Regions from separate parts of the Klebsiella quasipneumoniae subsp. quasipneumoniae genome, predicted to be linked through region 2. Evidence: predicted binding sites of a transcription regulator. Region 2 holds the regulator's gene; each other region holds the start of a gene.
What was found. Region 2 encodes LexA, which represses DNA repair genes until DNA is damaged. Its sites were predicted from a motif close to TNCTGTATGTACATACAGNA; they were not measured.
Positions count from the first base shown of each region.

Region 1: metR (HTH-type transcriptional regulator MetR) is a predicted target of LexA. The motif match lies at 4,537-4,556, and genes of this name have one in related genera.
Region 3: dinB (DNA polymerase IV) is a predicted target of LexA. The motif match lies at 3,675-3,694, and genes of this name have one in related genera.

Region 1 covers NZ_CP084876.1:5,112,294-5,119,295, forward strand. Annotated here, with positions in the region: gene rmuC (DNA recombination protein RmuC) at 1-36, opposite strand, end outside; gene udp (uridine phosphorylase) at 170-931, opposite strand; gene LGM20_RS24465 (dienelactone hydrolase family protein) at 1,204-2,016, shown strand; gene metE (5-methyltetrahydropteroyltriglutamate--homocysteine S-methyltransferase) at 2,076-4,340, opposite strand; gene metR (HTH-type transcriptional regulator MetR) at 4,588-5,541, shown strand; gene LGM20_RS24480 (carboxylate/amino acid/amine transporter) at 5,429-6,328, opposite strand; gene yigL (sugar/pyridoxal phosphate phosphatase YigL) at 6,417-7,002, opposite strand, start outside.
Region 2 covers NZ_CP084876.1:4,994,589-5,001,590, reverse strand. Annotated here, with positions in the region: gene plsB (glycerol-3-phosphate 1-O-acyltransferase PlsB) at 1-343, opposite strand, end outside; gene LGM20_RS23950 (diacylglycerol kinase) at 472-840, shown strand; gene lexA (transcriptional repressor LexA) at 963-1,571, shown strand; gene dinF (MATE family efflux transporter DinF) at 1,641-2,957, shown strand; gene LGM20_RS23935 (CsbD family protein) at 3,194-3,403, shown strand; gene zur (zinc uptake transcriptional repressor Zur) at 3,499-4,014, opposite strand; gene LGM20_RS23925 (cupin domain-containing protein) at 4,263-4,751, shown strand; gene dusA (tRNA dihydrouridine(20/20a) synthase DusA) at 4,852-5,850, shown strand; gene pspG (envelope stress response protein PspG) at 5,990-6,232, shown strand; gene LGM20_RS23910 (quinone oxidoreductase) at 6,414-7,002, opposite strand, start outside.
Region 3 covers NZ_CP084876.1:4,264,455-4,271,456, forward strand. Annotated here, with positions in the region: gene gpt (xanthine phosphoribosyltransferase) at 1-394, opposite strand, end outside; gene pepD (cytosol nonspecific dipeptidase) at 652-2,109, shown strand; gene LGM20_RS20575 (GNAT family N-acetyltransferase) at 2,158-2,604, opposite strand; gene dinB (DNA polymerase IV) at 2,607-3,662, opposite strand; gene LGM20_RS20585 (glycerophosphodiester phosphodiesterase family protein) at 3,822-4,682, shown strand; gene LGM20_RS20590 (hypothetical protein) at 4,691-4,906, shown strand; gene nqrM ((Na+)-NQR maturation NqrM) at 4,918-5,133, opposite strand; gene nqrF (NADH:ubiquinone reductase (Na(+)-transporting) subunit F) at 5,136-6,359, opposite strand; gene nqrE (NADH:ubiquinone reductase (Na(+)-transporting) subunit E) at 6,372-6,968, opposite strand; gene LGM20_RS20610 (NADH:ubiquinone reductase (Na(+)-transporting) subunit D) at 6,975-7,002, opposite strand, start outside.

The DNA of each region.
Region 1 (7,002 bases), 120 kb from region 2:
TGCGATAACCGCGCTGATAATAATGGAGAGATCCACGACGCCCCCTGCGATAACCTGATGACACAAAATAGAATTGTGCTGTACAAACGTCCAGTTTAAAAGGAATTTCCTGCGAGAGGCGACGCAAAAAAAAGGCCGGAGGATCCGGCCTGACAGGGAAAGCGTTGAATTACAGCAGACGGCGCGCCGCTTCCACGACGATTTTCACCGCATGGCTTTCGGTTTGCTTCATGGTTTCGGCGTTAGGGATCTCTTGCTGGGTACGGTTAACGATAACCCCGGCCACCATCCCGGCGCGCAGGCCCTGGCTGGCGCACATGGTCAACAGCGTAGCGGATTCCATTTCATAGTTCATCACGCCCATCGCCTGCCACTCTTCCATGGAGCCTTTGAAGCGGCTCACTACGCGGCCGGAGAAGGTGTCGTAACGCTCCTGTCCCGGGTAGAAGGTGTCCGAGGAAGCGGTCACGCCGATATGGGTGGTGGCGCCAATGGATTTCGCTGCTTCCACCAGCGCGGTGGTGCAGGCGAAATCTGCGACGGCCGGGAATTCCATCGGCGCGAAGTGCAGGCTGGCGCCGTCCAGACGAACGGAAGCGGTAGTCACCAGCACATCGCCAACGTTGATGTGCGGCTGAATGGCGCCGGTGGTGCCAATGCGCAGGAAGGTACGCACGCCAAGCTGCGCCAGCTCTTCCACAGCGATAGACGTAGACGGGCCGCCGATGCCGGTGGAGCAGACGATCACCGGTTTGCCGTCCAGTTCCGCGCGCCAGGAGGTAAATTCGCGGTGAGATGCCAGCTTAACCGGCTTATCCATCAGCGCGGCGATCTTTTCCACACGCTCCGGATCGCCAGGGACGATAGCCAGCGTAGCCCCTTGTAAATCGTTCTTGGTGAGGCCGAGATGAAAAACATCAGACTTGGACATAAAAAACTCCTCTGTGGGTCGAATTATCAGCAGAAGCAAAACGGTACTGTACAGAAGCCCCTGGCAACATTTTGTGATGTTAGTCACCAAGAACAATAATGATTGCAGTTGTTTTTCAGTAAATAGTGATAAACATCACATTAACAAGTTATATTCATCGTCACTGAACAAAAGATAGCCGCTTTCAGGCACTGTGCTTTATTACCGCCCGAACTAAAGGTAAAGGGTCTATAGTTACTGATGCGCTAATAAATAAGGGTACGGAGAATACCATGACCACCACCAAGCAACCTGGATTCGCACCTGCAGCCTCGCCGCATGCCGCAACCGCCGTTCATACGCCGGAAGAGCATATTGTCACCGGAGAGACCTCTATTCCCTCTCAGGGGGAAAACATGCCGGCTTACCATGCCCGCCCGAAAAACGCCGATGGCCCATTGCCGATCGTCATCGTGGTGCAGGAAATCTTCGGCGTGCATGAGCATATTCGCGATCTTTGTCGTCGCCTGGCGCAGGAAGGCTATCTGGCTATCGCGCCTGAATTGTACTTCCGTCAGGGCGATCCGAATGAGTATCACGATATCCCGACCCTGTTTAAAGAGCTGGTTACGAAGGTGCCGGACGCGCAGGTGCTGGCGGATCTCGACCACGTCGCCAGCTGGGCGGCGCGCCATGGCGGCGATGCCCATCGTCTGCTGATCACCGGCTTCTGCTGGGGCGGACGTATCACCTGGCTATATGCTGCCCATAACCCGCAGTTGAAGGCGGCGGTAGCCTGGTACGGCAAACTGGTAGGAGAAAAATCGCTGAATTCGCCAAAACACCCGGTGGATATCGCCGTCGATCTCAACGCCCCGGTACTCGGCCTGTACGGCGCCAAAGACGCCAGCATTCCACAGGACACCGTCGAAACCATGCGCCAGGCGCTGCGGGCGGCCAACGCCACGGCGGAAATCGTGGTCTATCCTGAAGCCGATCACGCCTTTAACGCCGACTATCGCGCCAGCTATCACGAAGAGTCAGCCAAAGACGGCTGGCAGCGGATGCTCGACTGGTTTGCTCAATATGGCGGTAAAAAAGGGTAATCGTCCGAAGCAGGAAAAAAAGGAGGCAAATGCCTCCTTTTTGATTTTTCGGGCGACGATCAGGCAGATTGACGCAGGTTACGCGCCGCTTGCACCATATTCGCCAGCGCGGCGCGAGTCTCCGGCCAGCCCCGGGTTTTCAGGCCGCAGTCCGGGTTAACCCACAGCCGCTCCGCCGGGATACGCTGCGCGGCTTTTTCCAGCAGCGCTTCGATCCACTCCACGCTCGGTACGTTTGGCGAGTGAATATCATATACCCCCGGCCCGATTTCATTGGGATACTCGAACACTTCGAACGACTCCAGCAGTTCCATGTCGGAACGCGAGGTTTCAATGGTGATCACGTCGGCGTCCAGCGCGGCGATGGAGTCCATGATGTCGTTGAACTCGCAATAGCACATGTGGGTATGGATCTGAGTGTCGTCTTTGGCCACCGCGGCGTTAAGGCGGAAGGCTTCCACACCCCACTGCAGATAGGCATCCCAATCGCTGCGCTTCAGCGGTAACCCTTCGCGCAAAGCAGGCTCATCAATCTGGATGATGCCGATACCGGCCGCTTGCAGATCCGCCACTTCATCACGCAGGGCCAGCGCAATCTGTTTCGCGATGGTTTCACGGCTAACGTCTTCCCGCGGGAAGGACCAGCACAGAATCGTCACCGGTCCAGTGAGCATCCCTTTCACCGGCTTGTCGGTCAGCGACTGCGCGTACTTCGCCCATTCGACGGTGATCGCCTGTGGACGGCTGACGTCGCCGATCACCACCGGCGGCTTCACGCAGCGGGAGCCATAACTCTGCACCCAGCCGTTTTGCGTGAAGATGAAACCGTCCAGATGCTCACCGAAGTATTCCACCATATCGTTCCGCTCGGCTTCCCCGTGCACCAGTACGTCTAATCCTAACCGCTCCTGCTCGACGATCGCCTGCTTAATATGTTCCGCAATGCCGGTACGATAATGACTGGCGTCCAGATTGCCCTTTTTGAAGTCCAGGCGCAGGCCGCGGATCTCGGTCGTCTGCGGGAATGACCCGATAGTGGTGGTCGGCCACGTCGGCAGGTTAAAGCGTTGACGCTGCGCCTGAGCGCGAACCTCATAGGGGCTGGCGCGCTGGCTGTCCTGAGCGGTGATCGCCGCCAGCCGTTTTTCCACCGCCGGGTTATGTACGCGCGTCGAATGGCGACGGGCATGGACTGGCGCGCTCCACTCGGTAATCGCCGCGGTATCGCCGCTGTTCAGCGCATCGCGCAGCAGCGCCAGCTCACCGCATTTTTGCAGCGCGAAGGCAAACCAGCTCTTCACTTCCGCATCAAGGCGCGTCTCCACGCTCAGGTCGATCGGGCTGTGCAACAGAGAGCAGGATGTCGCGACCCACAGTTCGCGCTTACCGACGAGGTTTTTAATTTGCGCATATTTTTCGGCGAGATCGGCGCGCCAGACGTTACGCCCGTTGATCAGGCCGGCGGACAGCAGCCAGTCGGCAGGAAGACATTTATGCAGTTCGGCGACATCATCTTTACCGTGGACCAGATCGACGTGCAGCCCCTGGACCGGCAGCGCAGTAATGGTCTCGAGATTGTCGCTAACGCCTTCAAAATAGGTGGTCAGCAGCAGTTTGACCTGGCCCTGCAGGGCGTCATAAGCCGGTTTAAAGGCCTCCAGCCACGCTGGCGGCAGCTCCAGCACCAGCGCCGGTTCATCAATCTGCACCCACTCAATGCCGCGCTTCGCCAGTTCGGCCAGCACCTGCTGATAAACCGGCAGGATGTCATTCAGCAGGCTCAGACGGTCAAACGGTTCGCCTTTCACTTTGCCCAGCCACAGATAGGTCACCGGCCCCAGCAGCACGGGCTTGATCTTGTGGCCCAGCGCCAACGCTTCGTCCACTTCATCCAGCAGTTGGGTCCAGGTCAGTTTGAACTGCTGGCCCTTCACGAACTCTGGCACCATGTAGTGATAGTTGGTGTTGAACCACTTGGTCATTTCCGCAGCGGCCGCTGGCTCGCCGGTGGGAGCGCGGCCGCGGCCAATGCGGAACAGGGTATCGATATCGACAGAGCCGTCTTTGTTCTGATGACGAGCCGGCACGTTGCCAAGCAGCAGGCTGGTGGTCAGAACATGGTCGTACCAGGCGAAATCGCCCACCGGCAGCAGGTCAATACCGGCCTGCTTCTGCTGCTCCCAGTGACGGGCGCGCAGTTCCCGGCCTACCGCCAGCAGCTCCTCGCGAGTGGCATTGCCCGCCCAGTAGCTCTCTTGCGCTTTTTTCAGCTCGCGACGCAGGCCAACGCGAGGGAAACCGAGGGTGTGGTTAATAATTGTCATTTTTGTTCCTCTCTTATTTCATTGAATCTGAAGAAAAACTCTAAATAGTTCGGCTTGCAGGAAGGCGGCAACGATGCGCATCCCCAGGAGCTTACTGAAGTAAGTGACTGGGGTAAGCGAGGCAGCCAACGCATCTGCAAGTCGAAATATGACGAGTTTTAGACGTCCAGATGTTTACACATCCATAATTGGCAGTTACTGTATATTCCTCAAGCGCAAATTGCTCATGGCGAAGTGAAGGACTTTCATGATCGAAATTAAACATCTGAAAACGCTGCAAGCGTTGCGGAACAGCGGTTCACTGGCGGGCGCAGCGGCTGCCCTGCATCAGACCCAGTCCGCCTTGTCTCACCAGTTCAGCGATCTGGAACAGCGCCTCGGCTTTCGTCTCTTTGTGCGTAAGAGCCAGCCGCTGCGTTTTACTCCTCAAGGGGAGATCCTCTTACAGCTGGCCAACCAGGTGCTGCCGCAGATCGCTCGCGCCCTGCAGGACTGTAACGAACCACAACAGACCCGGCTGCGGCTGGCTATCGAATGCCACAGCTGTATTCAGTGGCTCACGCCGGCGCTGGAGAATTTCCGCGCCCGCTGGCCGCACGTGGAAGTCGACTTCCATTCCGGCGTCACCTTCGATCCGCAGCCTGCGCTGCAGCAGGGCGAACTGGATCTGGTCATGACCTCAGATATCCTGCCGCGCAGCGGTCTGCACTACTCGCCAATGTTTGATTATGAGGTGCGCCTGGTGCTGGCGCCTGAGCACCCGTTAGCCATGAAGACGCTGATTACGCCGGAGGATCTGGCCACGGAAACGCTGCTGATTTATCCCGTGCAGCGCGGACGCCTCGACATCTGGCGTCATTTCCTGCAGCCGGCCGGCATCAGTCCCCAGCTGAAAAGCGTCGATAACACGCTGTTGCTGATCCAGATGGTGGCAGCCCGGATGGGTATCGCCGCGCTGCCGCACTGGGTGGTGGAAAGTTTTGAACGCCAGGGTCTGGTGGTGACCAAAACCCTGGGCGAGGGATTATGGAGCCGTCTGTACGCGGCCGTTCGCGATGGCGAACAGCGTCAACCGGTCACCGAAGCGTTTATTCGCTCCGCGCGGAACCACGCGTGCGATCATCTGCCGTTTGTCCGGAGTGCGGAGCGACCCAGCGTCGATGGACCCACAGCGAGGCCAGGATCACCAACGCTCCGCTAATAAAGCTCGGCCAGTGCGGCTGCTCCTGCCAGATGGCAAGGTTAACCAACAGCCCGGCGGGGACATGGACGTTATTCATGATCCCCAGCGTGCCAGCGTCCACCTGAGTGGCGCCATAGTTCCACATGAAGTAGCCCAGCCCGGAAGCCACGACGCCAAGCCACACCAGCACGCTCCACTGCAGCCTGGTGGTCGGCAGCTTCTGTGGGTTGCCCAGCATAAACCATGCCGCCACCGCCACGATAAAGGCCCCGACATAGAACCAGGCAAAGGCATTGTGCTGCGGCATCGGTCGCACCTCCATCAGGCGCTTGTAACCCACCATCCCGATGGCGAAGCAGAGGTTTGACAACTGCACCAGTAACAGCCCGGTCCAGAAATGATCGCTGACTTTGTCGTAACGGATAATCGCCGCCCCCAGCACCGCCAGCGCGGCGCTCAGCAGATAGCCCCAGCGTAGTTTACGTCCGCTGAGCAAATCGTAGATCAGCGTGATATACAACGGGGTAAACACGGTAAACAGCAGGAATTCCGAGACCGTCAGATAGAGATAGGCGCGAAAGGCCAGCAGGTACATGATGCCAAGCTGCATCGCGCCCACCAGCATATAGAGCACGATCGTGCGCGGAGACTGGCCGCGCGTCCGCAGGAAAGGCAGGAACACTAGCGCCGCCAGGCCCACGCGCATCAGCACCGAAAAATAGCTGTCGACGCTACCGGCCAGGTACTCGCCAATCAGGCTGAAAGAAAAGGCCCACAGGATAGTGGTGATAATTAACAGCGCCACAATGGTCGTCTCGTTGGATAAAGAACAGGCATTGTAGCGAAGAGTCAGGTTGACGACTGGACAGTTATTCGCCAGTCGTCAATCTTTTTCAGTCGAGGTACAGCTTACGCAGATAGTGCGGGACCGCATCGTCGGCGTTGCTGCCGATCACTTCCAGCTCCGGATGCAGATCCTTCAGCCGCTGGTGGGCGTTGGCCATAATGCAGCCTTTACCGGCCATCGACAGCATCTCGGCGTCGTTCATGCCGTCGCCGAAAGCGATGCAATCGGACAGACTGTAGCCGAGCATTTTCGCCACCGCCTCCAGCGCATGCCCCTTCGATACCCCGCCCGCCATCACCTCCAGGCAGGTTAAGGTGGAGAAGCTGACGTTCACGCGATCGCCCCAGCGGGCGTTCATCGCCTGCTCAAGCGGCAGTAGATGTTCGTGATCCTCACAGGTAAAGAACACCTTGCTGATCCCCTGCGGATCCAGTACGCCCGGCTCATACAGCTTGTAGTTAAACACCGCCTCTTTGAAAAAGCGCATCTCTTCCGGGCGATGGCGGTTCATATACCACTCATCTTCCCGATAGACGTTAGTGACAATTTTCGGGTCGTTGCGCACGATTTCAAACAGGTCGGCGGCAATATCGCGGTCGAGGTTATGGGCGAAAATTTGCTGGCCATCGCTA
Region 2 (7,002 bases):
GGTTGCGGTGCAGATCGAGGTAGTCGTGGAACAGCTTGATGGACTCTTCTTTTGGCGTGTAGTAGGTGAATACGCGCGGCCCGCCGTGGATGAATACGTAGCGCGGCAGCAGGGCGCCGTCGATTTCCAGCGGTTCAAGCGGGTCAGGTAAATCATGCGCCAGACATTGGGCGCGCAGCGTCAGCAGGTCCGCCTTGGAGTTATAGGGCAGGACGTACATGACCGGACGCGAGGTATCGAGTCCTAATTCCTGAGCAGGCTCTGCCGGAATAGACTTGCTTTTTACCAGCACCCGTAATGGTAAATTCAGTAATTTATAGTAAATTCGTTGCCAGCCGGACATAAACGATGTGAAGCCTCTGGTTAATCATGCAAATGCGCGGCAAGAATAACAGAAAGCGGGCAAAATTTCCGTTACCGCGCGGCAAACGCGTACACTCATCGACGTCATTTACATAAAAAGGTTTTGTGATGGCCAATAATACCACCGGGTTAACCCGAATCATTAAGGCGGCAGGTTACTCCTGGAAAGGATTTCGCGCGGCGTGGATCAACGAGGCCGCGTTTCGTCAGGAAGGTGTCGCCGCCATCGTGGCCGTCGCGATAGCCTGCTGGCTGGACGTCGACGCCATCACCCGCGTATTGCTGATTGGCTCGGTCCTGCTAGTGATGATAGTCGAAATTCTCAACAGCGCGATTGAGGCGGTCGTGGACCGTATTGGCTCGGATTATCATGAGCTTTCAGGGCGCGCCAAAGACATGGGGTCGGCGGCGGTCCTGCTGGCGATAATCATCGCGCTGATCACCTGGGGAACGCTGCTGTGGAGCCATTATCACTAACGTTCTTCGCTAACCCTCGCAAAATATAAACAATCTGCCGATTTTTGTGTGCCATGTGGTTCCAAAATCACCGTTAGCTGTATATACTCACAGCATAACTGTATATACACCCAGGGGGCGGAATGAAAGCGTTAACGACCAGGCAGCAAGAGGTGTTTGATCTCATTCGGGATCATATCAGCCAGACGGGCATGCCGCCGACGCGTGCGGAGATTGCTCAGCGCTTGGGGTTCCGTTCCCCAAACGCGGCGGAAGAACACCTGAAAGCGCTGGCGCGTAAAGGCGCAATCGAGATCGTCTCCGGCGCCTCGCGCGGTATCCGCCTGCTGACGGAAGAAGAGCACGGCCTGCCGCTGATCGGCCGCGTCGCCGCCGGTGAGCCGCTGCTGGCGCAGCAGCATATTGAAGGCCACTATCAGGTCGACCCGTCGATGTTCAAGCCCAACGCCGATTTTCTGCTGCGCGTCAGCGGGATGTCGATGAAAGACATCGGTATTCTGGATGGCGATCTGCTGGCGGTCCACAAAACCCAGGATGTGCGTAACGGCCAGGTGGTGGTAGCGCGCATTGACGATGAAGTGACGGTGAAGCGCCTGAAAAAGCAGGGCAACGTCGTCGAACTGTTGCCGGAAAACAGCGAATTTACCCCTATCGTTGTCGATCTGCGTCAGCAGAGTTTTACCATTGAGGGTCTGGCCGTTGGCGTGATCCGTAATGGAGAATGGCTGTAACGCCTGCCCCCGCGCAGCGTCATCTGATGCATGACGCTGCGACGTTTGTCCTCAATCAGGTCTCCGAACATGCTGCTCAACGCTGCCGATAAAGCGCTGTGGCGCCTTGCACTCCCCATGATTTTCTCCAATATCACCGTCCCGCTGCTGGGGCTGGTGGATACCGCGGTGATCGGCCACCTTGACAGCCCGGTATACCTTGGCGGCGTCGCGGTCGGAGCGACGGCCACCAGTTTCCTGTTTATGCTGCTGCTGTTTCTTCGCATGAGCACCACCGGGTTGACCGCTCAGGCCTGGGGGGCCAAAGATCCGCTGCGACTGGCGCGGGCGCTGGTGCAGCCGCTGGCTCTGGCGCTGGGCGCCGGGGTGTTGATTATCCTGTTTCGCCTGCCGTTGATTAACCTCGCCCTGCATATCGTCGGCGGCAGCGAGGCGGTTCTCGAGCAGGCGAGACGGTTTCTCGATATCCGCTGGCTCAGCGCTCCCGCGTCGCTGGCCAACCTTGTGCTGCTCGGCTGGCTGCTGGGGGTCCAGTATGCCCGGGCGCCGGTGATTTTGCTGGTGGTCGGTAATCTGTTGAATATTGTGCTCGACCTGTGGCTGGTGATGGGCCTGCGGATGAACGTCCAGGGGGCGGCGCTGGCCACGGTCACCGCGGAGTACGCCACTCTCATTATCGGCCTGATGATGGCGAAGCGGGTGCTAACGCTGCGCGGCGTGTCGCTGGCGATGCTGAAAAACGCCTGGCGCGGGGACATGCGCCGTCTGCTGGCGTTGAATCGCGACATCATGCTGCGCTCCCTGCTGCTGCAGCTGTGCTTTGGCGCGCTGACCGTCTACGGCGCCCGTCTGGGCAGCGATATCGTGGCGGTCAACGCCGTACTAATGACCATGCTGACCTTTACCGCCTACGCGCTGGATGGCTTTGCCTATGCCGTGGAGGCCCACTCCGGCCAGGCCTACGGCGCGCGCGACGGCAGCCAGCTGCTGGAGGTGTGGCGGGCGGCCTGCCGGCAGTCCGGTATGGTGGCGCTGGCGTTTGCCCTGGTTTACAGCCTGGCGGGGGAGTACATCATCGCGCTGTTAACCTCACTGCCTTCCCTGCAGCAGCTGGCCGATCGCTATCTGATCTGGCAGACCATCCTGCCGGTGGTCGGGGTCTGGTGCTATCTGCTGGACGGCATGTTTATCGGCGCGACGCGCGGCGCGGAGATGCGGAACAGTATGGCGGTCGCCGCGGCCGGCTTCGCCGTGACGCTGCTTACGGTCCCGGCGCTCGGCAATCACGGCCTGTGGCTGGCGCTGGCGGTGTTTCTCGCGCTGCGAGGCCTGTCGCTGGCGCTGATCTGGCGCCGCCACTGGCGACGCGGCACCTGGTTTAGTTAGCCCTTTCTCTAGCTCGCCATTATCGGTGAACGTCCTCCGGTCGCGCCAGGTTTGCCGGAGCGACTCAGTAGCCCGGCGAGCGTAGCGCGTGCCGGGAAAACCACCTTCAGCGTTTCCAATGAGGGCTATGGTTAAAAATTCCGAATAACGAATCGGCGCCAGCATTCTCATCTATAGTTAATACCATGTCCGGCACAAAACGGGCTGTAAACCCACCGAATGATGAGGACGTTATCATGAATAAAGACGAAATCGGCGGTAACTGGAAACAGTTGAAAGGTAAAGCCAAGGAACAGTGGGGCAAACTTACCGATGACGATATGACCGTAATCGAAGGGAAGCGCGACCAGCTGGTCGGCAAAATTCAGGAGCGTTACGGCTATGAGAAAGATCAGGCTGAGAAAGAAGTCTCAGACTGGGAGCATAAGAACGACTATCGCTGGTAGCGTTCCGTGATCCGAAGAATGAAGCATTTGTGTTAGTGCCTGTCTAAATGGCGCAGGGACGCGCCGTTAACCCTTTTTCCCGCTGCGGCTGCCGCTCAGCGGGCTTTCTTTTTGAGCTGAATCGTATGATCGTGCTGGCAGTGTCCCGGCGTGCTGCAGGCTTCCACTTCCACGCAGCTCGCGCAAAGGCCATGAGCTTCAATCACGTTGTGGCGCAGGGCGAAGCCCATTCTGGCCGCCAGCGTATGCATGATATCTTCCACCCCTTCAGCCGCCTCTTCCTTCACCACGCCGCAGCGGTCGCAGATAAACATGGCCGAGCTGTGGGTTGGCTGGTCAAAGAGATGACACAGCACATAGCTGTTGGTCGATTCCACCTTGTGGACAAAACCCTGCTCGAGTAAAAACTCCAGCGCGCGGTAGACCGTCGGCGGCTTTGCCTGCGGCTCTTTCTCACGCAGCAGATCCAGCAGGTCGTAGGCGCTGATTGCCCCTTGCTGCAGGCTCATCAGGCGCAACACTTCCAGACGCTGTGGGGTCAGGCGTACGCCGCGTTGCGCACACAGCTTTTCAGCATGCGCTAACATCTCTTGCGAAGGGGACTTATCCATGAGCATCCTCAGGTTGCGTGAAATTGAATCTGTTACTTTATCACGTTCCGCGGAAAACGCCGAGACCCGACGGGTGATGCGGGTCATACTTCAGATTGTCGGCGCCAGTCCACTCCCTGGTGCTGGCCGCTGACGCTCGTGGAGGCTGCGCCTTCGCCGGTCGCTAAAACCGTCATGCCCGATTTAATCGCAACACGCCTGACCCAGGGTATGCTATATCTGAAGTGTCTCATTTTCGGGAGAAAACGATGAAACGACCTGATTGCATTCGCCACTGGCGCGAACTGGAAGGGCCCGACGATGCCACTTATCCCGACAGCCCGGAGCGTTTTTCCATTGGCGCGCCGCTGGGGCGCGGTTTGCGCCTCAACCGGCTGGGGATCCACCACGAGAGACTGCCGCCCGGGCGGCGCACCTCTTACCCGCACGCGGAGAGCGATGAGGAAGAGTTCATCTATGTGCTGGAGGGCTATCCGGAAGTGTGGATAAACGGCTATCTCTGGAAGCTGGAGCCGGGCGATAGCGTGGGTTTCCCCGCCGGCACCGGCGTTTGCCACACCTTTCTCAATAACACCGAGCAGGAGGTTCGTCTGTTGGTGGTGGGTGAGGCCAACAAAAAGTACAACCGAATTTACTACCCGCTCAATCCCGGCTATGCCGCTACGCGCCAGGATCGCTGGGTTGATCATCCGCCGCAGTTCTTTGGCCCACATGACGGCAAACCGCGGATAAAGTAATCGACACCGGGAAGGGGCGAAGCGCGGCGCACTACGCGCCTGTGGTTTATCTTTATGCTATAGTAGCGCCCCTTTTTACCCGGATGCTTATTTATTCGCCATGATGCCTGAATCAACGTCACCTGTTTTTCCTGCTCACCGCTTCTCCATCGCGCCGATGCTCGACTGGACTGACCGGCATTGCCGCTACTTCCTGCGGCTGCTGTCGCGGCATACGCTGCTGTATACCGAAATGGTGACCACCGGGGCGATTATTCACGGCAAAGGGGACTATCTGGCCTATAGCGAAGAAGAACACCCGGTTGCTCTGCAGCTCGGCGGCAGCGATCCGCAGGCCCTGGCGCAGTGCGCGAAGCTGGCCGAGGCGCGCGGCTATGATGAGATCAATCTCAACGTCGGCTGCCCCTCCGATCGGGTGCAGAACGGGATGTTTGGCGCCTGTCTGATGGGGAACGCCCAGCTGGTGGCCGACTGTATCAAAGCGATGCGCGATGTGGTGTCGATCCCGGTCACGGTGAAGACCCGTATCGGCATCGACGACCAGGATAGCTATGAATTCCTTTGCGATTTCATTGAGACGGTCTCCGGCAAGGGCGAATGTGAGATGTTTATTATTCACGCGCGCAAAGCCTGGCTCTCCGGTCTGAGCCCGAAAGAGAACCGCGAGATCCCGCCGCTGGATTACCCCCGCGTCTGGCAGCTGAAGCGCGACTTCCCCCATCTGACGATGGCGATTAACGGCGGCATCAAATCGCTGGATGAAGTCAGAGCACAGCTTGAGCATATGGATGGGGTGATGGTCGGGCGTGAGGCCTATCAGAATCCGGGCATTCTGGCTTCGGTCGACAGGGAGATTTTCGGCGTCGCCGGTGCGGATGCCGATCCCGTGGCCGTCGTGCGGGCCATGTACCCGTATATTGAGCGCGAGCTCAGCAAGGGTACTTATCTGGGCCATATCACCCGTCATATGCTGGGACTGTTTCAAGGTATCCCGGGCGCCCGGCAGTGGCGTCGCTACCTGAGCGAGAATGCGCATAAAGCCGGCGCCGATATTGCGGTGCTGGAGCAGGCCCTGAAGCTGGTGGCCGATAAGCGTTAGTTTCTCACCAAAACCTGGTGAAATTGACCACGCCCGCACACTATTGCGGGGCGTTTTCTTTTAAATTCAGTTGGTTATTGTTGGCATGTTTTTTGTAATACCTGCAGAGCGACATATTAATGACTGTGGGGAGAGAGCCATGCTGGAACTGTTATTTGTCATCGGATTTTTTGTCATGCTGCTGGTCACCGGCGTATCGCTGTTGGGGATTATCGCCGCCATCGTGGTGGCTACGGCGCTGATGTTCGTCGGCGGTTTGTTTGCTTTAATGATCAAATTGCTGCCGTGGCTGCTGTTGGCGGTGGTGGTGGTGTGGGTTATTCGGGCACTGAAAACCCCGGACGGAAACGCTTTTCGCGACAATAACCGTTGGCGTTACTAAGGTATTGAGGGGTATGTCACAACCTGAACAATTTTGCACAGAACCGCGTAGGCATTACTGCGCAAATCTGTCACTATTAGCGCGTTAACGAATTCATCGCGCTGTACCCTACATACAGCCGAACTAAAAAAAAGTAAGGGCTTCCCAGGTGGAAGCCCTAAACTTTTGTCCCTTTGTCCGCTTACGGCAGCAGCAGACTCGACCCCTGTGTCACCCTGCTCTCCAGAACTTCATGCGCCCGTCGCGCTTCGGTGAGCGGATAGGTCTGACTCTCGGGCACGTCCACTTTAATCACGCCGCTGGCGATCAGCGAAAACAGTTCACTGCAGGCTTCCGCCAGCTCTTCCCGGTTGGTGATATAGCCCTGCAGCGATGGGCGGGTGACGTACAGAGAACCTTTCTGGTTCAGGATCCCCAGATTAACGCCGGTTACCGGGCCGGAGGAGTTGCCAAAGCTGACCATCAGGCCGCGGCGTTGCAGACAGTCCAGAGAGGCTTCCCAGGTATCTTTCCCTACCGAGTCATAGACCACGGCGACTTTCTTACCGTCGGTGAGCGCTTTGAGCCGCTCAGCGATAGGTTCTTCGCGATAGTTAATCACCTGCCAGGCGCCCGCCGCTTTGGCGCGCTGCGCCTTCTGCGCGCTGCCGACGGTGCCGATAAGTTTCGCCCCCAGCGCTTTCGCCCACTGACAGGCTATCAGCCCCACGCCGCCGGCGGCCGCGTGAAACAGGAACATCTCATCAGGCTTAATTTCATAGGTTTTGCGC
Region 3 (7,002 bases), 730 kb from region 2:
CCTGCGGAATATCAACCACGTAATCATCGACCAGCGGACGGCCTGCCGGTTTGGCGAAAATGGTGACGAAGTGCGCTTTGGGATACATTTCGCGGATCGCCACGGCGGTCCCGCCGGTATCCACCAGATCGTCGATAACGATAAAGCCTTCGCCATCGCCTTCCGCACGTTTCAGTACTTTCAGCTCGCGCTGGTTATCATGGTCGTAGCTGGAGATGCATACGGTATCAACATGACGAATGCCCAGTTCACGCGCCAGTAAGGCCCCCGGTACCAGTCCACCGCGGCTAACGGCAATAATGCCTTTCCATTGCTCAACCGGCAGCAGACGGCTGGCCAGTTTGCGGGCGTGAATCTGCAACATGTCCCAGGTGACGACGTATTTTTCGCTCATGTGAAGTGTCCCAGCCTGTGTAATACGGCTTAAATAATGTTCGAGGGGGAAAATGGTTGCGCGAGATTATAGAGATCTGACGCACTAAAAACCAGTGTTAAGCGGTTTGCGCAACGCTTTTTGCGTTGTTTACACTACCTGCGGCGGTGGAAAGTGGTATTCTCACCCCCATCGCGCAAGCCCGGGCTTGTTGTGTATTTTAACGCTAACCCTCGTCCTGCAACCGCTGTATGCAGGAGTCTGTAAGGAGACTTACCGTGTCTGAACTGTCTCAACTATCCCCGCAGCCGCTTTGGGATATTTTCGCCAAGATTTGCTCCATCCCGCACCCGTCCTATCACGAAGAACAGCTCGCCGAGCACATTATGGGTTGGGCAAAAGAAAAAGGCTTACACGCGGAACGCGACCAGGTTGGCAACATTCTGATTCGTAAAGGCGCGACTGCCGGTATGGAAAACCGTAAGCCGGTAGCGCTGCAGGCGCACCTCGATATGGTGCCGCAGAAAAATAACGACACCGTCCACGACTTCGCCAAAGATCCGATCCAGCCGTACATTGACGGCGAATGGGTGAAAGCGCGCGGCACCACGCTGGGCGCAGACAACGGTATCGGGATGGCGTCCGCACTGGCGGTACTGGCCGACGACAGCGTCGCTCACGGCCCGCTGGAAGTGCTGCTGACCATGACCGAAGAAGCCGGTATGGACGGCGCCTTCGGTCTGCAGGCCAACTGGCTGCAGGCCGATATCCTGATCAACACCGACTCCGAAGAAGAAGGCGAAATCTATATGGGTTGCGCCGGCGGGATCGATTTCACCTCTAACCTGGCGCTGACCCGCGAAGCGATTCCGGCCGGTTTCCAGAGCTTTAAAGTGACTTTAAAAGGGCTGAAGGGCGGCCACTCCGGCGGTGACATCCATCTCGGTCTGGGTAACGCCAACAAGCTGCTGTCGCGCTTCCTTGCCGGTCATGCCGATGAGCTGGATCTGCGTCTGGTCGATTTCAACGGCGGTACGTTGCGCAACGCCATCCCGCGTGAAGCGTACGCTACTGTCGCCGTCGCCGCGGATAAAGCCGATGCGCTGAAAGCGCTGGTGAATACTTACCAGGCGCTGCTGCAAAACGAGCTGGCGGCCAAAGAGAAGAACCTGGTGGTGCTCCTGGAAGCGGTAGAGAACGACAAAGCGGCGCTGACTCAGGCCTCCCGCGACGGTTTCATCCGCCTGCTGAACGCCACGCCGAACGGGGTTATCCGCAACTCTGACGTGGCGAAAGGCGTAGTAGAAACCTCGCTGAACGTCGGCGTCGTCACCATGACCGATGACAATGTGCAGATCCACTGCCTGATCCGCTCGCTGATCGACAGCGGCAAAGACTATGTGGTCAGCATGCTGGAATCTCTGGGTAAACTGGCGGGGGCGAAAACCGAAGCCAAAGGCGCTTACCCTGGCTGGCAGCCGGACGCCAACTCGCCGGTGATGCACCTGGTGCGCGAGACTTACCAGCGTCTGTTCAACAAGACGCCGAACATCCAGATCATCCACGCCGGTCTGGAATGCGGTCTGTTCAAAAAACCGTATCCGGAAATGGACATGGTCTCCATCGGGCCAACCATTACCGGTCCGCACTCCCCGGATGAGCAGGTCCATATCGAGAGCGTCGGCCAGTACTGGACGCTGCTGACCGAGCTGCTGAAAGCCATTCCGGCTAAATAAGCCCCACCACCGGCGGCAGCCCGCCGCCGGTTTCTCCCTCGCCTCACCTTAGCGTCCCGCGCTTTCCATCCGGTAGTTAATAAACCACTCCCCGCGCGCCGCCACCCGCTGCTCAGCCACCACCTTAAAGCCATGGGCCGTAAAACAGGGTCTCGCGGTAATGCTGGCGTCCACCGTCAGGATTTGCGCAGGATACTGAGCGCAGAGCGCCTCGATAAGCGCGCCGCCGATACCCTGCCGGCCGTGATCCGGCGAGACAAAGAGCAAATCGATATGCGTCCCGATGGCGGTGATAAAGCCAACCGGTTGACTCTCTATCTCCGCCACCAGCCCGTTTGCATCAGCCAGCTTTTGCCGCCAGCGTGTCTCATCCACCTGCGCCCAGGCCGCAATCTGCGCCGGAGTATAGTCCCGGCAGGCCGTTTCCCGCACCGCGCGCAGGAATATCCGACAGAGCAGTGGTAAATCGTTGTCGCGGTAAGGACGAATGTGCATGGTTAAATCCCTAATAAAAGCTGCCTTTCCAGCTGCGGATCGAGCAGCGTCACGTGGAGCCCAACCAGGCGCACGCCACGTCCGCCGCGGCGCTCATCCCAGGCCTTGCGCGCGGTGGCAATCAGATCCGCTTTGTTCAGCTGCGGCCAGACGTGCTCCTGGGTGGTCAGCTGGAAGTCATTGAATTTCAGTTTAATACCCTGACGGGCGATCAGCAGGTCCGGTTTGACCTTCGCCAGCCGGCGCTCCAGTTCGGGATAGAGATTTTCGATAATCGCTTCGCACTCTGACCATTCATGGATATCTTCCGCTAACGTCCGCTCCACTCCCACCGACTTGCGCTGCCGGTCGTTATGGATTTCCCGCTCATCAATCCCGTGGCTGCGCTCCCACAAAATACGGCCGAATTTACCGAAGCGCTTAAGCAGCATGGCCAGATCGCTGTTCTGCACATCGCCGCAGGTACGCAGGCCCATATTTTCCAGCTTCGCCGCCGATACCTTCCCGACGCCGGGTATTTTCGCCAGCGGCAGCGCCCGTACAAACTCAGCCACCTGATGGGGAGCGATAACGAACTGGCCGTTGGGTTTATTCATGTCGGAGGCGATTTTGGCAAGAAACTTTACCGGCGCTACCCCCGCCGAGGCGGTGAGGCGCAGCTCCCGTTCGATGGTTTCGCGGATCTCCTGGGCGATCAGGGTGGCCGACCCGTGACAATGCACGCTGTCGCTGACATCAAGATAGGCTTCATCCAGCGACAGCGGCTCAATGCGCGAGGTATAGCGGGAGAAAATTTCGCGGATATGGTTCGAGGCTTCTTTGTAGGCATCAAAGCGGCCGGGAAGCAGCGTGAGATGCGGGCACAGCTTGAGCGCCGTCGCCGTCGGCATGGCGCTGCGCACGCCAAACTTACGCGCAGGATAGTTCGCGGTACTAATCACGCCACGCTGTACCCGACTGCCGCCTATCGCGAGAGGTATGTCGCGCAACGCCGGGTTGTCGCGCATCTCCACCGCCGCAAAGAAACAGTCCATATCGACATGGATAATTTTACGCATCGTCAGACTCAACACTGTATACCCATACAGCATAGCAAAACTCGCTGCGAATTTTATGCTTTTTTTATTTCATCGCCCAGAAAAGCGGTTAAAACATAAAACTTCAATAAATTATGTTTATTTTCATAAAGTTAACCGATAAATCTGGAAGATATAATCATGAAGAAAATACTTACCGCACTTTGCCTGCTGGCCTCCGCCGGCGCCTGGGCCGCCCCGCAGCTGATTGCCCATCGCGGCGGCACCGGCGATGCGCCAGAAAATACCCTGCCGGCCATTAAGCTGGCGCTGGAGAATAACGCCGAGGCCATCTGGGTCACGGTGCAGTTAAGCCACGACGGCGTGCCGGTGCTCTACCGGTCAAGCGATCTTTCCGCATTGACCAATAGCGAGGGCAACGTTTCCAGTTTAACCGCCGCCGAGCTGGCGAAAGTCGATGCCGGCTGGAAATGGGGTGATGACAGCCACCCCTGGCGCGGCAGGCAGGCCACCATTCCCACGCTGCAAGCCGTTTTGCAGCAATGGCCGCACACGTTCTTCTACATCGACATTAAATCTCCGGATGCCGACCCGACCGTGATGGGCGAGCGCCTGCTTGCGGTGTTAAAAGCTACGCACAGCCTCGATCGCGTGCGGGTCTATTCCACCGAAGACCGCTATATCGCCGCGCTGCCGCCGGCTATTCCCCGCTTCGTCACCCGCAGCGAAACCCGCACCAGACTTGCCAGCATTTCGCTCAGCCATCAGTGCCAGCCTGCCAGCCAGCGCGAAGGCGAGCAGTGGTATGGGCTGGAGCTGAAGCGCAAGGTAGAGGTGGTGGAGAAATTCACCCTTGGGGAAGGGGTCTCCCCGGCGACGCTCACCTGGGATAAAGAGGCGATGGATTGCTTCCGCTCGCAGGGTAAAGCGCACATTATCTTCTTCGGCATCAACAGTGCGGAAGATTACCGCACGGCGAAAGAGCTGGGCGCTGACGGCGTGATGGTCGATTCCCCGGCGCAGGCGAAAAGCTGGCAGTAAGGGAGTCAATGGCTAAAAAAGGCCGCGAAAGCGGCCTCACGTTGCTGGCATGTTGTTGCCGGGTGGCGGCTACGCCTTACCCGGCCTACAAAACCGAAGCAGCAGACCCGGCAAGCGCAGCGCCACCGGGCACGGAGCCGCTTTATGCCGGGTGGCGGCTGCGCCTTACCCGGCCTACAAAACTGAAGCAGCAGGTCCGGCAAGCGCAGCGCCATCAGGCCTAAATGGCCAAAGATTACAAAATGCGCCGCTGCTGGCGCTGCGCCTCGCGGGCGAGACGTTTCTTACGCGCGTCGCAAGGCTCAGGACAGTCGCAGACTTTCTCCAGTCCCAGCGAGGAGATCCCGCCGCAGCTGCCCTGAATGCTCTTGCGCTTCACCAGGTAGCCCAGCGACATCCCGAGGATCACCAGCGCAAAAATCACAAAGGTTGCGACAAACACCGTCAGCATCGTCAGCCTCCAAAGTCGTCGAGCAGAATATTCTCGTCCTCGACGCCCAGATCCTTCAGCATCTTAATCACTGCGGCATTCATTACCGGCGGCCCGCACATGTAGAACTCGCAGTCTTCCGGCGCCGGATGATCGCGCAGATAGTTCTCGTACAGAACGTTATGGATAAAGCCGGTATGCCCCGTCCAGTTATCTTCCGGCAGCGGATCGGAGAGCGCAACGTGGAAGGTAAAGTTCGGGTTATCCCGCGCCAGCTGTTCAAACTCATCATCGTAGAACATCTCGCGCAGCGAGCGCGCTCCGTACCAGAAGCTGATTTTACGTGTGCTGTGCAGGCGCTTGAGCTGGTCGAAAATATGCGAACGCATCGGCGCCATCCCGGCGCCGCCGCCGATAAACACCATCTCGGCGTCGGTCTCTTTGGCAAAGAACTCGCCGAACGGCCCCGAAATCGTCACCTTATCGCCCGGCTTCAGCGACCAGATATAGGACGACATGATCCCCGGCGGGGCATCCGGCACCTTCGGCGGCGGCGTCGCAATGCGCACGTTGAGCATAATGATGCCCTTCTCTTCCGGATAGTTAGCCATCGAGTAGGCACGCAGGGTCGGCTCTTTCACCTCAGAGACGTAGCGGAACAGGTTGAACTTGTCCCAGTCCGAGCGGTATTCATCCGGGACATCGAAGTCAGCATAGGCCACTTTATGCGGTGGGCATTCGATCTGAATATAGCCCCCGGCGCGGAACGGCACCACCTCCCCCTCGGGGATCCGCAGCTTGAGCTCTTTAATGAAAGTAGCTTTGTTATCATTGGAGATAACTTCGCATTCCCATTTTTTGACGCCGAAGATTTCTTCCGGTAGCTCAATCTTCATGTTTTGCTTCACCGCGACCTGGCAGGCCAGACGGCAGCCGGCTTTGGCTTCGCGTTTGGTAATATGCGAAAGCTCGGTCGGCAGGATATCGCCGCCACCCTCTTTGATAGTCACCCGACACTGGCCGCAGGAGCCGCCGCCGCCGCAGGCGGAGGAGACAAAAATCCCGTTGCTGGACAGCGTGTTCAGCAGCTTATCCCCCGCCGGGGTACGGATCTGCTTATCCGCTTCGTTATTGATCTCAATAACCACGTCGCCCGCGTTCACCAGCTTTGAGCGCGCTGCCAGGATAAGCCCCGACAGCACCAGCACAATCAGCGTGAACATCACGACGCCAAGAATAATTTCCATACTTATTCGCCCTTATAGCTGCACGCCGGAGAAGGACATAAAGCCCAGCGCCATCAACCCGGTAGTGATAAAGGTGATCCCTAACCCGCGCAAACCGGCAGGCACGTTGGCGTACTTCATCTTTTCGCGGATCCCCGCCATCGCCACGATCGCCAGCATCCAGCCGATGCCGGAGCCAAAGCCGTAAACGATGGATTCCGGGAAGTTGTAATCACGCTGCACCATGAACGACACACCGCCGAAAATCGCGCAGTTAACCGCAATCAGCGGCAGGAAGATCCCCAGCGCGTTGTATAGCGCCGGGAAGTACTTATCGAGGATCATCTCGAGGATCTGCACCAGCGCGGAGATCACCCCGATAAAGGTGATGAAGTTCAGGAAGCTGAGGTCTACCCCCTCCACCAGCGCGCCGTCGCGCAGCACCAGGTTATACACCAGGTTGTTGATCGGTACGGCAAGACCCAGCACCACCGTCACCGCAACGCCGAGGCCTAAGGCGGTGGAGACCTTTTTCGACACCGCGAGGAAGGTACACATCCCGAGGAAAAAGGCCAGCGCCATGTTCTCAACAAACACCGCGCGGACAAACAGGCTAATGTAATGAGCCATCATCGATTACTCCTTTTCCTGCTGTTCAGGCTTC